2 regions of the Kitasatospora sp. NPDC001132 genome follow, and region 2 is predicted to be linked to the other one. Evidence: predicted binding sites of a transcription regulator. Region 2 holds the regulator's gene; the other holds the start of a gene.
The links. Region 2 encodes HrcA, which represses chaperone genes, less so after heat shock. Its sites were predicted from a motif close to TTNGCACTCNGNNNNNCNGAGTGCNAA; they were not measured.
Positions count from the first base shown of each region.

Region 1: ACWDBE_RS28925 (FmdB family zinc ribbon protein) is a predicted target of HrcA. The motif match lies at 2,499-2,525, and genes of this name have one in related genera.

Region 1 is NZ_JBSFKF010000027.1:30,127-37,299, reverse strand. Features, by position in the region: gene ACWDBE_RS28935 (potassium/proton antiporter) at 1-692, shown strand, start outside; gene ACWDBE_RS28930 (MFS transporter) at 1,019-2,410, shown strand; gene ACWDBE_RS28925 (FmdB family zinc ribbon protein) at 2,537-2,848, shown strand; gene ACWDBE_RS28920 (hypothetical protein) at 3,126-3,398, shown strand; gene mscL (large conductance mechanosensitive channel protein MscL) at 3,429-3,848, shown strand; gene ACWDBE_RS28910 (hypothetical protein) at 3,910-4,137, opposite strand; gene ACWDBE_RS28905 (sigma-70 family RNA polymerase sigma factor) at 4,267-5,238, opposite strand; gene ACWDBE_RS28900 (phosphatase PAP2 family protein) at 5,663-6,466, shown strand; partial or broken gene ACWDBE_RS28895 (carbon-nitrogen hydrolase family protein) at 6,643-6,933, shown strand.
Region 2 is NZ_JBSFKF010000003.1:389,562-396,734, forward strand. Features, by position in the region: gene ACWDBE_RS06380 (S41 family peptidase) at 1-639, opposite strand, end outside; gene ACWDBE_RS06385 (16S rRNA (uracil(1498)-N(3))-methyltransferase) at 747-1,496, opposite strand; gene dnaJ (molecular chaperone DnaJ) at 1,576-2,715, opposite strand; gene hrcA (heat-inducible transcriptional repressor HrcA) at 2,791-3,825, opposite strand; gene htpX (zinc metalloprotease HtpX) at 4,110-5,030, shown strand; gene pspAB (PspA-associated protein PspAB) at 5,121-5,705, shown strand; gene ACWDBE_RS06410 (DUF3097 domain-containing protein) at 5,730-6,563, shown strand; gene ACWDBE_RS06415 (Uma2 family endonuclease) at 6,554-7,111, opposite strand; gene hemW (radical SAM family heme chaperone HemW) at 7,152-7,173, opposite strand, start outside.

The sequences.
Region 1 (7,173 bases), on a different contig from region 2:
GGGGCTTCGCCGACGGACTGGCCTGGATCGGGCAGATCGGCATGTTCGTGCTGCTCGGCCTGCTCGTCACGCCCGAGTCCATGGGCGACGCGGTGGTGCCCGCGCTGGTGATCGGCGCCGTGCTGGTCTTCCTGGCCCGGCCGCTGTCGGTGATGCTCTCGCTGACCCCCTTCAAGGTGCCGGCCCGCGAGCAGGCGCTGCTCAGCTGGGCCGGACTGCGCGGGGCGGTGCCCATCGTGCTCGCCACCATCCCGGTGGTGTCCGGCGCGCACCAGGCCGAGGACGTCTTCAACATCGTCTTCATCCTGGTCGTCGTCTTCACCCTGCTCCAGGGGCCGACCCTGCCGTGGGTGGCCAAGCGGCTGCGGATCGGCGAGGGCGCCATGGGCCAGGACCTGGGCATCGAATCCGCGCCGCTGGAGAAGCTGCACGGGCACCTGCTGTCGGTCGCGCTCTCCCCCGCCTCGAAGATGTCGGGCGTGGAGATCAGCGAGCTGCGGCTGCCCAAGGGGGCGGCGGTCACCCTGGTCGTGCGGGAGGGGAACTCCTTCGTGCCGGACAAGGCGACGGTGCTGCGCGGTGGGGACGAGCTGCTGGTGGTCACCACGGACGAGGTCGGCGAGGCGGCGGAGCGGCGACTGCGGGCCGTGGACAAGGGCGGCAAGCTCGCGGGGTGGCTGAGCGGGCGGTGAGCCCCGGCCGCCCCCGGCTCCCGGGCCCCGCCCCCGGCTTCCGGGCCTTACGCCCAGGAGCCGGGGGGCGGGGGCGGGGTGGGTGGCGGTGTCTACGCGCGTAACTGTATGCTGGCCCGACCAGCCGTATAACCATCGTTAGACCACCCCCAGCATCTGCCTGACGCAGAGTTGGCGCGACCGCTCGGCGGCCGCGGTCCGGTCCCCGGCCACCAGGCCGGCCCGACCCGGTATCTACCCCGGTCGACGCGCGAGAGGACGACTCTCGGCGCCGTCGGGGCTCCACCATGCCCTGCCGCGCTACCAGGCAGCAGGAAGGACCGACCGTGACGGCGCGCCGAACGGTCGACACCGCCGCGGACCACGCGGCCACCACCCCCGCAGCTCCGGCCCCCGCCCGTGTCGGGTACGGCGAGCTGCTGCGCACCCCCGGGGCCTGGACGTTCCTGTTCCCCGCCCTCGTCGCGCGGCTGCCGTACGCGATGCTCAGCATGGGCATCCTGCTGCTCGTCACCCGGACCCACGGTTCGTACGGCACCGCCGGTACGGTCACCGCGGTCGCCGCCGTCGCCCAGGCCCTGATCGGGCCGCAGACCGGGCGGCTCGCGGACCGCTACGGCCAGGCCGCGGTGCTCGTGCCGACCGTCCTGGTGCACGCGGTCTCGGTCGGCGTGCTGATCGCGCTGGCGCTCGGCCACGCGCCCGCCTGGAGCCTGTTCCTGGCCGCCGTCCCGGCCGGTGCGAGCGTGCCGCAGGTCGGCGCGATGGTCCGGGCCCGCTGGGTCGCCAGGTTCACCGCGGACGGCGCCTCCGAGTCCTCCGCGGCCCGGGTGAGCACCGCGTTCGCGTTCGAGTCCGTGACGGACGAGTTCACCTTCGTGATCGGCCCGATCCTGGCCTCCGGCATCGCCGCCCTCGCCAACCCGGCCACCGCCCTGGTCGCCGAAGCCGGGCTGACCCTCGTCGGCGGCCTGGCCTTCGCCGCCCAGCGGCGTACCGCCCCGGCCCGGATCGTGCCCCAGCCCGGCACCAAGCACGCCTCGGCGCTCGCCTCCCCCGGCGTCCGGCTGCTGGCCGGGTCGATCCTCGGGGTCGGCGCGGTGTTCGGCGGCATGCAGGTGTCGGTGAACGCCTTCGCCGACTCGGTCGGACAGCACGACGCCGGCGGCACCGTGTACGGGATCTTCGCCGGCGGCTCGATGCTGGCCGGTGTGCTGTACGGCGTCGTCGCCTGGCGGCGACCGGTGCAGCAGCGGATGCTGATCAGCTACGCGCTGCTGGTGCTGGGCTGCTCGGTGCTGTGGGCGATGCCGAACCTGGTCGCGCTGACCGTCGCCGGGCTGGTCTGCGGGCTGGCCATCGCGCCGACCCTGATCAGCGGCTACACCCTGGTCGAGACGCTGGTCGCGGACGGGGCCAAGACGGAGGCCTTCACCTGGCTGACCGGCGCCATCGGGCTCGGCCTGGCCGTCGGCTCGATGGCGGCGGGCCGGCTGATCGACGGGCACGGGCCCTCGACCGGGTTCCTGGTGCCGGTGATCGGGGCGGGGCTGGGGCTGGTCGCGCTGTTCTCGCTGCGGCACCTGCTGGTGGCGCCGGGGGGCGTTCCGGCCGACGGTTCTGGCTCCGACTCGGACCCCCGATCGGACTCCGGCTCGGGCTCCGGCTCGACGGAGCGCGGTGGTGCCGGGCGGCTGGTGGGCGCGGCCAAGGGCTGAGCGGGCGGCGGTCCGGCGGCCGGACCCGGCCCATCTCACACCGGAGTCGCTGGACTGATCCCGCGGAATACCGCATCATTGACCATCGTTAGCACTCATCAGGCGAGAGTGCCAGGAGGAAGACAAGTGCCCACGTACCAGTACCAGTGCACCGAGTGCGGCAGCGGCCTGGAGGCGGTGCAGAAGTTCACCGACGAGGCGCTGACCACGTGCCCCGACTGCCAGGGACGGCTCCGCAAGGTCTTCTCGGCCGTGGGCGTCGTGTTCAAGGGCTCCGGCTTCTACCGGACCGACAGCCGCTCCTCCTCCAGCAGCTCGGTGGGCGCCGGGTCGTCGTCGACCTCTTCGGCGTCGTCCAGCACGTCCACGACCTCCGCTTCGTCGTCGTCGAGCTCCGGCTCCTCGACCTCGTCCAGCCCGGCTCCGGCCGCGAGCTGACCTCGGCGCCGGGCACCGGCCCGGACGGCCCGCAGTCCTCGGCAAGGCCCGTCGACCCCGCTTCCGCGCGGGGTGGCGGGCCTTTCCGCATGCCTCCGCCCGGGCGTCCGGTCAAGCCGGACCGGCCCGCATCACTCTCGTGAGTGGACGAACTCGTCCACAGGGCCGGGTTGTCCACAGGGCTGGGGAAAGGACTTCCGGAGTTCGACGGAAACGCCCATCGTGTGGCTCGTCCGGTCCGCGAGGGGCCGGCCCGCCGACACCCGGAGGTGCGTCGATGACGACCGTGAGCTTCTCCCTTCCGCTGCCCGCCCCCGCCGTACCGCCCCGCCAGGAGCTGCCGAGCTTCCCGCCGATCCGGCGCGGGTGCGGCGGGTGGCACCGCTGGCGCAGCGCGGTGCGACGCCGGGCCGGGGTGCCCGCGCTGGCGCTGCTCGCGACGGCGGCGGCGCTGGCGCTGGGGCCCGGGCGGGCCGGTCTGCCGCCGCCGCACGGGGGCCCGCTGGGCCGGACGGGTTGTCAATCCGAGACTCTGGAAGATCACCCGTAACCGGAATGCGACTTCGTCGTTCGAGGCGGCATGAAGGGCTTCAAGGAATTCCTGCTGCGTGGAAATGTCGTCGAACTCGCCGTGGCCGTGGTCATCGGCGCGGCCTTCACCGCCATCATCAGCGCCTTCGTCAAAGGCGTGATCAATCCGATCGTCGGCGTCTTCGGAACGAAGGACCTCGCGTCCTACAGTTCCTGCCTCAAGGGGCCCTGCGAGGTGAGCCCGACCGGCGAGGTCACGTCCGGGGTCCTCATCCTGTGGGGATCCGTGCTCAGCGCCGCGCTCCAGTTCCTGATCACCGCGACGGTCGTCTACTTCGTTCTGATCCTGCCCATGAACAAGCTGGCGGCCCACCGCAAGTCCGCCGCCGAGAAGGCGGAGGAGGCCGAACTCAAGGAGGTCCAGCTACTGACCGAGATCCGCGACGCGCTGGTCACGCCGCTGCGCTGACCGGTGGGCGCGCGTCGCCCACGGTCCCGCTCCCCCGTCCCCCGATCCTCAGTCCCGCTCCTCAGTCCCCGTGGTGCGGCGGGCGCTGGCTCAGGTACCAGTCCAGCCCCCGCCCACCACTCTCCCGGGCCCCGGGGCGGTCGCCCCAGCCCGTGTCGGTGTCGTCCCCGGACTGCTGGTCGAACGGGTCCCGGAAGACCAGCCTGGCCTTGGCGGCCGAGGCCTTCCGAGCCTCCAGCGCCTGGTCCTGGCGCCCGCCCGTTTCCTGTCCCTGTCCCTGCTCGCTCACGCCGTCCACTCCATCCGCTCGTCCCTCCCCTCCAGACTAAGAGCCCCGTGGCACGCCTCGGGCCCCGGTGCGGAGCGCTCCGCGCCAGGGCCCGGGTGAGGGGCTCGGCCCGTGGGGCCGGCTGGACCGTCAGGCGGCTTCGAAGCCCGCGTGGTCCGCGATCTTCTTCAGCTCGGCCAGGGCGTGCTTCTCGATCTGGCGGATCCGCTCACGGGTGAGGCCGTGCTGCTTGCCCACCTCGGTCAGGGTGCGCTCGCGGCCGTCCTCCATCCCGTAGCGGGAGCGGATGATCGAGGCGGTGCGGTCGTCCAACCGCCCGATCAGGTCGTCCAGTTCCTCGCGGCGGAGCATGACCATCACGGCGTCCTCGGGGGACGTCGCCCCGGTGTCCTCGACGAGGTCGCCGAACTGGGTCTCGCCCTCGTCGTCGACGGACATGTTGAGGCTGACCGGGTCGCGCGCCCAGTCCAGCACGTCCTTGATCCGGGCCTCGGTGGTGTCCAGCTCGGCCGCGATCTCGGCCGGCTCCGCCTCGCGGCCCAGTTCCTTGGACTTCTCCCGCTGGACGCGCCGGATCCGCCCCAGCTCCTCCACCAGGTGCACGGGCAGCCGGATGGTGCGGGACTGGTCGGCGATGGACCGGGTGATCGCCTGCCGGATCCACCACGTCGCGTACGTGGAGAACTTGAAGCCCTTGGCGTAGTCGAACTTCTCGACGGCGCGCACCAGGCCCGCGTTGCCCTCCTGGATGAGGTCCAGCAGCGGCAGGCCGCTGCGCGGGTAGCGCCGGGCGACGGCGACCACGAGCCGGAGGTTGGAGCGGATGAAGACGTCCTTGGCCCGCTCGGCGTCGGCGGCTATCGCCTCCAACTCCTCACGCGTGACGCCGTCGGGGAGTCCGCCCTCCTCCAACAGGTGCTGGGCGTACACACCGGCCTCGATCCGCAGCGAGAGCTCGACCTCCTCGGCGGCATCGAGCAGGGGTGTCCTGGCGATCTCGTCGAGGTACATGCCGACCAGGTCGCGGTCGGCCTCGAGGTTGGTCGGGCGGGCCGCGCGACTCCGGTCGGCCCTGTCGCGAACGACGGCACGGGTGGCCATGCTTGCTCCCTTTGCTGGTGTTGCCGAGATCTGCCTGCCTGCCTCGTGAGGGCAAGATGTGCGGCCCCTGGGGGCTCACACGTAACGATCCAACGAACAGATTCCGGACAACATTCCCAAGTCGCTCAGATTCTTCCCGGCGATGCAGTATCCTGCCGGTTTTCACCCCGACTCCGAACCCTGGGTGACCAGTCGGGCACTACCCGTGCCATCGGACGACCGTTGCGGGATCGATTTCTTCACTCGACCCACACCCCGTCGCCGCCTACCCGTGTGAACCCGCGAGGAACGGCCGACGTTCCCGGTGCGCCCCCTTTTCCGCCCGCGCCCGCACCCCGGCGCACGCAGGTCCTCCGCACAAACGATGCCGAATCGCTATCACTCCGGCTCTTGCTCGGCGCAGGACACTGGGAAGGTGTCAACCATGCACCTGACCAACAGCACGACCCTCCTCACCGCGCGTAACCGCAGTCTCCTTCGGGACACCGCGCTCGCGCTGGGCTGTGCCGCGCTGTTCGGCCTGCTGGCGGTCCTGGTCACCGGCCAATGGCGCCCACTGGTCCGCTTCGACCAGGAGTGGATCGGCGAACTGCACGCCTACGCCCGGGAACACCGGATCTGGACCGCCTCGGTGCAGACCCTCTCGGACATCGGCGGGACCGTCACGATGCGTACGCTGCTCGGGATCGTCGCCGGGTGGCTCTGGCTGATCGGCGCCCGGGTGCTGGCCGGCTGGGTCGCCGCCCAGACCCTGGTCGGCTGGGGCGCCCTGTGGGCCCTGAAGCTGGCCTTCGGCCGTAGCCGACCCACCTTCACCGACCCGGTCTCGCACGCCGGCGGCCCCGGCTTCCCCTCCGGACACGCCATGGCCTCGGCGATCACCTGTGCCGTTCTGGTCGGCCTGCTCTGGTACCGGGTCCACCGTCGCGGCCGGACCGCCGCCTGCGTGGTGGCGGCCGCGACAGTGCTGACCATCGGCTGGACCAGGGTCGCGCTCGGGGTGCACTGGCCCAGCGACGTGCTGGCCGGCTGGCTGGCCGCCGGGATCGTGCTGGGCTCCGTGACCGCGGTGATCCAGGTCTGGCGCCCCGGCGCACTGGCCCGGGACGTACGTCGGGTCAACTGGCGCACCAGGCCCCGGGTCCAGCGAGTCACCGTGTCCGCCGGGCGGCCTTCGCGCACCGCCGGCGCACCGGACGAGGACGGGCCCCACGACCTGCGGGCGTAGGCCCCGGGCGGATCGGACGGGCCGGACGGGCCGCTGACCCGCCGTCAACCCCTGCCCGCTGCCGGCCGCCACGCCAGCGTGCCGGCCATGTCCGACACCTCCGCTCCCGCCTCCCCCACCGCGCCCACCGGCCACTCCGAGCAGCCGCTGCGGATCGCCACCTCCAGGCCCGGGCCGTGACCGGTGACATACCCGCCAACGTCGCCCAGGCCGCCGACCTGATCCGCGAGGCGGCCCGGGCCGGTGCCCGGCTGGTGCTGTTCGCGGAGAAGTTCCTCTCCGGGTACGAGCCCGAGCTGATCCGCACCGACCCCGGCAAGTACGCGGTCGGCCTCGGCGATCCGCGTCTCGCGCCGATCGCCGAGGCCTGCCGCGAGACCGGGACCGCCGCGATCGTCGGAGCCGCCGTACAGGACGGCGCCGACCTGCGCATCTCCGCCCTCGTCCTCGGGCCGGGCGGTGGCTTCGTCACCCGCTACGACAAGCAGCACCTGTTCAAGAGCGAACGCGAGCACTACCGCCCGGGGACGGCCGGCTGCACCGTGGAACCGGACGGCTGGCACACCTGCGGCGGCAGCGCGGTCTGGGCCCTCGGCGGCCGACTGGTCGCCGAGGCGAGCGAGGACCGGCGCGAACTCGTCGTCGCCGACCTCGACCCGGTCGTCCTGCGCACCACCCGCGAGACCGAGACCCTCCTCGCCGACCTC
Region 2 (7,173 bases):
GCCGTCGCGCCCGTCCTGCCCGGCCACCCACAGCGGCGAGTCCAGCTGCCCGTCCAGCTCCGCGTGGACGCGGGCGAACTCGTCCCGGCCGAGCCACAGCTTGCCGGCCCGCCCGCCCCGGTACCGCTTCCACCAGGCCGGGTCGCGGCCGTTGACGCTGTTCAGCAGCACCCGGTCACCGCCCGGCTCGAAGGCGAGGGCGCCGACCGGCCCGTACGGCAGCCGCTGCGGCTCGCCGCCGTCCAGCGGCACGGCGTGCGCCCAGGTGCGGCGGAAGCTCGACTCGCCGGCGGCGGTGGCGGCGATCGGGCGGCCGTCGGCCGTCCAGCCCAGCACCCGGGTCTGGTGACTGCCCCAGTGGGTGAGCCGGCGCGACGGGCCGCCGTCCACCGGCACCACGTGCACCTCGGGGGCGCCGTCCCGGGTGGTGGTGAAGGCGAGGTGACGCCCGTCCGGGGAGAACCGCGGGTGGTGGACCGGCAGGTGGTCCGCCGTCAGCCGCCAGGCCCGGCCGCCTTCCAGCGGGGCGAGCCAGAGGTCGTCCTCGGCGACGAAGGCGACCAGGTCGCCGTGCAGGTGGGGATGGCGCAGGTAGGCGCCCGCCGAGCTGTTCGGGGAGGTGCTCAGGGAGTCCGTCACCCGGCCAGCCTAGGCAGCCGCGCGTACGGTCCGCGCCGTTTTCCGCAGACTCCCGGCGCCGCCCGCGGACGGCCGTCACACGGCCGCGACCAGGGCGCCGGGGCGCGCTACGACCAGCGGCCGGTGCGCCCCAGCAGCAGTGCGCCGGCGGCGACCCCGGCGGTGGAGGTGCGCAGCACCGAGGGGCCCAGCCGGTACGGCTTGGCGCCGGCCTCGGCGAAGGCGGCCAGCTCCTCCGGGGAGACCCCGCCCTCCGGGCCGACCACCAGCACGATGTCCCCGGCCTCCGGCAGACCGGCGTGCGCCAGCGGCTCGGCGCCTTCCTCGTGCAGCACGGCGGCGAACGCGGCCCCCAGCAGCACCGGCGCCAGCTGCCGGGTGGTCATCACGTCCCGGACCTCGGGGAAGCGCAGCCGGCGGGACTGCTTGCCGGCCTCCCGGGCGGTGGCCCGCCACTTGGCGAGCGCCTTGGCGCCGCGCTCGCCCTTCCACTGGGTGATGCAGCGCGAGGCGGACCACGGGATCACCACGTCCACGCCGACCTCGGTCATCGTCTCCACGGCCAGCTCGCCGCGGTCGCCCTTGGGCAGCGCCTGGACGACCACGATCCGCGGCGCGGGCTCCGGCTCCCGTCGCACGGCGGCGACCGTCACGTCGATCCCGTCCTTGCCGAGCACCGTGTCGACCGTGCCGTCCACGCCGAGCCCCAGCCCGTCGGCCAGGGTCACCGCCTCGCCCGGCTCCAGCCGCTTGACCGCGGCCGCGTGCCGCCCCTCCGGGCCGTCCAGGCGCACCACGGCCCCGGGCGCGGCGGCGGCGATCCGCTCGGTCTCGACGAAGAAGACGGGCGCGGTCATGACGGAAAACCTCCAGAAGTGGGACGGACACACGGAAGGGGTGCCGGGGGCCGAGCCCCCGGCACCCCTCCGCGGACGACTACCGGCCGTTGAAGGCGTCCTTCAGCCGGGAGAAAAGGCCCTGCTGGCCCGGTGCGAACTGGCCGGACGGGCGCTCCTCGCCACGCAGCACCGCGAGGCGGCGCAGCAGCTCCTCCTGCTCGGCGTCGAGCTTGCTGGGCGTCTTCACCTCGACGTGCACTATCAGGTCGCCCCGGCCGCCGCCGCGCAGGTGGGTGATGCCCCGGCCGTGCAGCGGGATCGACTGCCCGGACTGGGTGCCGGGCCGGATGTCGACCTCCTCCAGGCCGTCCAGGGTCTGCAGCGGCACCTGGGTGCCGAGCGCGGCCGCCGTCATCGGGATGGTGACGGTGCAGTGCAGGTCGTCCCCGCGCCGCTGGAAGATGTTGTGGGTGGTCTCGGCGATCTCGACGTACAGGTCGCCGGCCGGGCCGCCGCCGGGGCCGACCTCGCCCTCGCCGGCCAGCTGGATCCGGGTGCCGTTGTCGACACCGGCCGGGATCTTGACGGTCAGGGTGCGGCGGGCCCGCACGCGGCCGTCGCCGGCGCACTCCGGGCACGGGGTCGGCACGACGGTGCCGAAGCCCTGGCACTGCGGGCAGGGGCGGGAGGTCATGACCTGGCCCAGGAAGGACCGGGTGACCTGGGAGACCTCGCCCTTGCCGCGGCACATGTCACAGGTCTGCGCCGAGGTGCCGGGGGCCGCGCCCTCGCCGCTGCAGGTGGTGCAGGTGACGGCGGTGTCGACCTGGAGTTCCTTGGTGGTGCCGAAGGCGGCCTCCTCCAGGGTGATCTCCAGCCGGATCATGGCGTCCTGGCCGCGGCGGGTGCGCGAGCGCGGGCCGCGCTGGCCGGCCGCGGCGCCGAAGAAGGCGTCCATGATGTCGGAGAAGCCGAAGCCCGCCGCGCCGGCCCCGAAGCCGCCCGCACCGCCGCCGCCCGGGGACAGCGGGTCCCCGCCGAGGTCGTAGACCTGACGCTTCTGCGGGTCGGAGAGCACCTCGTAGGCGGCGTTGATCTCCTTGAACCGCTCCTGCGTCTTCGGGTCCGGGTTGACGTCCGGGTGCAGTTCGCGTGCCAGGCGCCGGAACGCCTTCTTGATCTCGTCCTGCCCCGCATCCCGTCGGACGCCGAGTACCGCGTAGTAGTCCGTGGCCACCAAATGCTCCGCTTGTTCCGCCTGTAGTAGTGCTGCGACTGGACGCCGCCGTCGGAGGCCCGACGGCGACCCTTGCTAGGACTCGGCCAGGATCTGGCCCACGTACCGCGCCACCGCTCGCACCGCCCCCATTGTGCCCGGGTAGTCCATCCGGGTCGGACCGATCACACCCAGTTTCGCCACGCTCTCGTCGCCCGAACCGTAGCCGACCGAAACGACCGAGGTGGAATTCAGCCCCTCGTAGGCGATCTCCCGCCCGATCCGGACCGTCATCCCGGCGTCCGCGGTCTCACCCAGGAGACGGAGCAGGACGACCTGCTCCTCCAGGGCCTCCAGCACCGGCTGGATGGTGAGCGGGAAGTCGTGCCCGAAGCGGGTCAGGTTGGCCGTGCCGGCCAGCATGATCCGCTCCTCGTTCTGCTCGGCGAGCGTCTCGAACAGCGTCGCCAGGACCGTGCTGACGGTCGGCCGGTCGGCCTGCTCGAACTGCGCCGGCAGCTCCTCCAGCAGCCCCGGGACCTCCGGGAGGCGCCGGCCGGCGGCTCTCGCGTTGATCCGGGCCCGCAGGTCCGCCAGCACCGTCTCGCCGACCGGGCCCGGGCAGTCGACCATCCGCTGCTCGACCCGGCCGGTGTTGGTGATCAGCACCAGCATCACCTTGGCCGGGGCCAGCGCCACCAGCTCGATGTGCCGGACTGTGGAGCGCGTCAGCGACGGGTACTGCACCACCGCGACCTGCCGGGTGAGCTGGGCGAGCAGCCGCACGGTGCGGGCGACCACGTCGTCCAGGTCCACCGCGCCGTCCAGGAAGTGCCGGATGGCCCGGCGCTCGGGGGCGGTCATCGGCTTGATCTCGGCGAGCTTGTCGACGAAGAGGCGGTACCCCTTGTCGGTGGGGATGCGGCCGGCGCTGGTGTGCGGCTGGTGGATGTAGCCGTCCTCCTCCAGCGCCGCCATGTCGTTGCGGACGGTCGCCGGGGAGACCCCGAGGTTGTGCCGCTCCACCAGGGCCTTGGAGCCGACCGGCTCCTCGGTGCCCACGTAGTCCTGCACGATCGCGCGGAGCACCGCGAGCTTGCGTTCGTCCAGCTGGCGGACCTCACCGGCCATGGGGCACGCACCTCCGTCCTCGCACGTCGTCCGACCGTGTCCCTCGCTGCGGGCCGTTCCGGGGCCCTCGGCCTTGGCACTCTGAACGTACGAGTGCCAGAACCGTACCTGCCAGTGTACGGCCCGGGTCCTGTGGCAGGAACGGCCCGACCGGGGTGATCCTGCCCGCAGTTCCGGACACGGCCCGCGGGGCCCCGCCGGTTCGATCCTCCCGGCGCCGCAGTGGTGCCGGGAAGCCGTCCGGGTGGCAGCATCGAAAGCGACGGCGAACGGAGGAGCAAGCGATGTCGAGCTCGGGCCAGCACACCCGTTTCGCGCCCGACCGCGGCCTGACCAGCCGCATGGTCGCGACGATGTTCGTGATCGGGCTGCTGTACGTCGGTTTCACCGGCCTGCTGATCGCGCTGCTGCGCGGCGCCTGGCCACTGATCGTCCTGATCTCCGGCGGGCTGTTCGTGGCCCAGTTCTGGTTCAGCGACAAGATCACCGAGCGGGCGATGGGCGCCCGCCAGGTGTCCCCGGAACAGTTCCCCCAGCTGCACGGCACGGTCGACCGGCTCTGCGCCCTCGCCGACATGCCCAAACCCCGGGTGGCGGTCGCCGACAGCGACATGCCGAACGCCTTCGCCACCGGCCGCAACCCGCAGAACGCGGTGGTCTGCGTGACCACCGGGCTGCTGCGCCGGCTGGAGCCGGAGGAGCTGGAGGGCGTCCTCGCCCACGAGCTGTCGCACGTCGCCCACCGGGACGTCGCGGTGATGACGATCGCCGGCTTCCTCGGCGTCCTCGCCGGGGCGATGACCCGGATCGCCGTGTACGGCGGGTTCATGGGCGGCGGGCGCAACAACAACGACCAGAACGCGGCCGTCCTGGCGCTGATCATCCCGCTGGTGTCGATCGTCGTCTACGCGATCAGCTTCCTGCTCACCCGGCTGCTGTCCCGCTACCGCGAGCTGGCCGCGGACCGGGCCGCAGCGCAGCTCACCGGCCGGCCCAGCGCCCTGGCCTCGGCGCTCACCAAGGTGACCGGGCAGATCGCGGCCATCCCCAGCAAGGACCTGCGCCAGGCGCAGCCGTACAACGCCTTCTACTTCGCCCCCGCGCTGAGCGCCCGGGAGACCGCCTCGCAGCTGTTCTCCACCCACCCGACGCTGGAGAAGCGGCTGGAGCAGCTGGCGAGGATCTCCGGGCAGCTCGGACACTGAGCCCGACCCGACCCACCGATTCCGTCCCGACCCGTCCCAGCCGATTCCGACCCGACCCGTCCCAGTCCGTTCCGTCCCGAAAGGACCGCCGTGGGATTCCTGGACACCCTGTTCGGCCGCACCAAGCCCGTCAAGCCCGACCTCGACCAGCTGTTCGGCGTGCCGTCCGCCGCGCTCACCCTGGAGGCCGGGGCCGGGTTCACCCCCACCGGGCTCGGCTCGGTCTGCTTCGCCGCCGTCGAGGGCGCGGCCTTCGTCCAGGTCGAGCAGCAGGTCAGGGCGCTGCTGGACGCCGACACCGAGCGCGGCGGCGTCCCGGTGGAGGCCTCCAAGGACGGCTACGGCTACACCTGGCTGCTCGCCCGCCACCGGCCCGAGGAACTGCCGGAGCTGGTGAACGACCTGCACGCGGTCAACAGCGAGCTGGAGGCGAACGGCTTCGGGCCGCAGCTGCTCTGCTCGCTGGTGGCCTTCCGCAACCCCGAGGGGCAGTCGCTGGCCCTGGTCTACCTGTACAAACGGGGAACGTTCTACCCCTTCGCCCCGATGCCCGGCGGCGGGGAGCGGCGCAACAGCCCGCTGGAGCTGCAGGTCAACGCGATGCTGGGGAACGACCTGCGGCTGGAGAAGGACCTCAGCCGCTGGTTCCCGGTCTGGGGCGCGCCGGGCCTGTGACGGTCCGTCCGTAGACTCGCGACCATGCGCAGCCGCCAGTACGGACCCGACCTGACCCCGCCGTGGAAGAAGCAGCAGCCCGCCCCGGAGGTGCCCGCCGAGCGGGACCTGGTGGTCGAGGAGGCGGCGAGCGGCTTCTGCGGGGCGGTGGTGCGCTGCGAGAAGACCGCGGAGGGGTTCACCGTCACCCTGGAGGACCGGTTCGGCAAGCACCGGGTGTTCCCGCTGGTGCCGCGCGGCTTCCTGCTGGAGGGCAGGGTCGTCACCCTGGTCCGCCCGGCCGGCCCGGCGGCGCCCCGCACCCCGGCCCGTACCGCCTCCGGCTCGATCGCCGTCCCGAACGCCCGCGCCCGGGTCGCCCGCGAGTCCCGGATCTACGTCGAGGGCCGGCACGACGCCGAGCTGGTCGAGCGGGTCTGGGGCGACGACCTGCGGATCGAGGGCGTGGTCGTCGAGTACCTGCGCGGCATCGACGACCTGCCCGCGATCGTCGCCGACTTCGCCCCCGGCCCGGAACGGCGCCTCGGCGTCCTGGTCGACCACCTGCTCCCCGGCACCAAGGAGCACCGCATCGCCGCCCAGGTCACCGGCGCCTCGGTGCTGGTCGTCGGCCACCCCTACATCGACATCTGGCAGGCCGTTAAGCCCGCCAGCGTCGGCATCCCCGCCTGGCCCGCCGTCCCGAGGGGCGAGGACTGGAAGGAGGGCACCTGCCGCCGCCTCGGCTGGCCGGTGGACACCCCGGCGGCCTGGAAGCACATCCTGTCGAAGGTGAACAGCTACAAGGACCTGGAGCCCGAACTCCTGGGCCGGGTGGAGGAGTTGATCGACTTCACGGCCCTGCCGGGTCAGGAGTAGGTCTTGAACTCCGAGGTGTCGAGTGTGATGCCCGGCAGGTCCAGCGGAACGGGTTCGCCGAACTTGGTCGTCCGCTCCACCGTGTAGTCCGGGAGTCCGGAGGCGCTCGCCGGGGTCGGCTCGGTCAGGAGCACACAGACGGCCTTGATCGGGTCGACGACCAGGTACACCGGAATCGCGCCCTCCGCGTACAACTCCCGCTTGGTCCGGTAGTCGCGCAGGACGCTGGTCTTGGAGACGACCTCGACCACCAACGTGAGAAGGGGCGCGGGAACCAAACGGCCGGGCCCCTCGAAGGCGTCCCGCTCGAACACGACGAGATCCGGCTGGGGCTCGCTCGTCAGCCCGGGAAGGTCGATGTCCTGCGTGGTCAAGCGGTGCCACCGCGACCGGGGAAGCTGGTCGCGGATGGCTTCGACAATGATGTTGTGGACCAGATCCGGCCCGGCCATCAGCACGATTTCCCCCCTGATGAGCTCGGCTTTGAAGCCTTCGGGGACCTCCAGGTTCTCGAAGATCCCCGTCACCCGGTCATCGATGGCGGTCATGGCGCGCTCCCTCCGACGGCTGACACCACGTTAACGATACTCAGTCCACCAGGTCACGTACC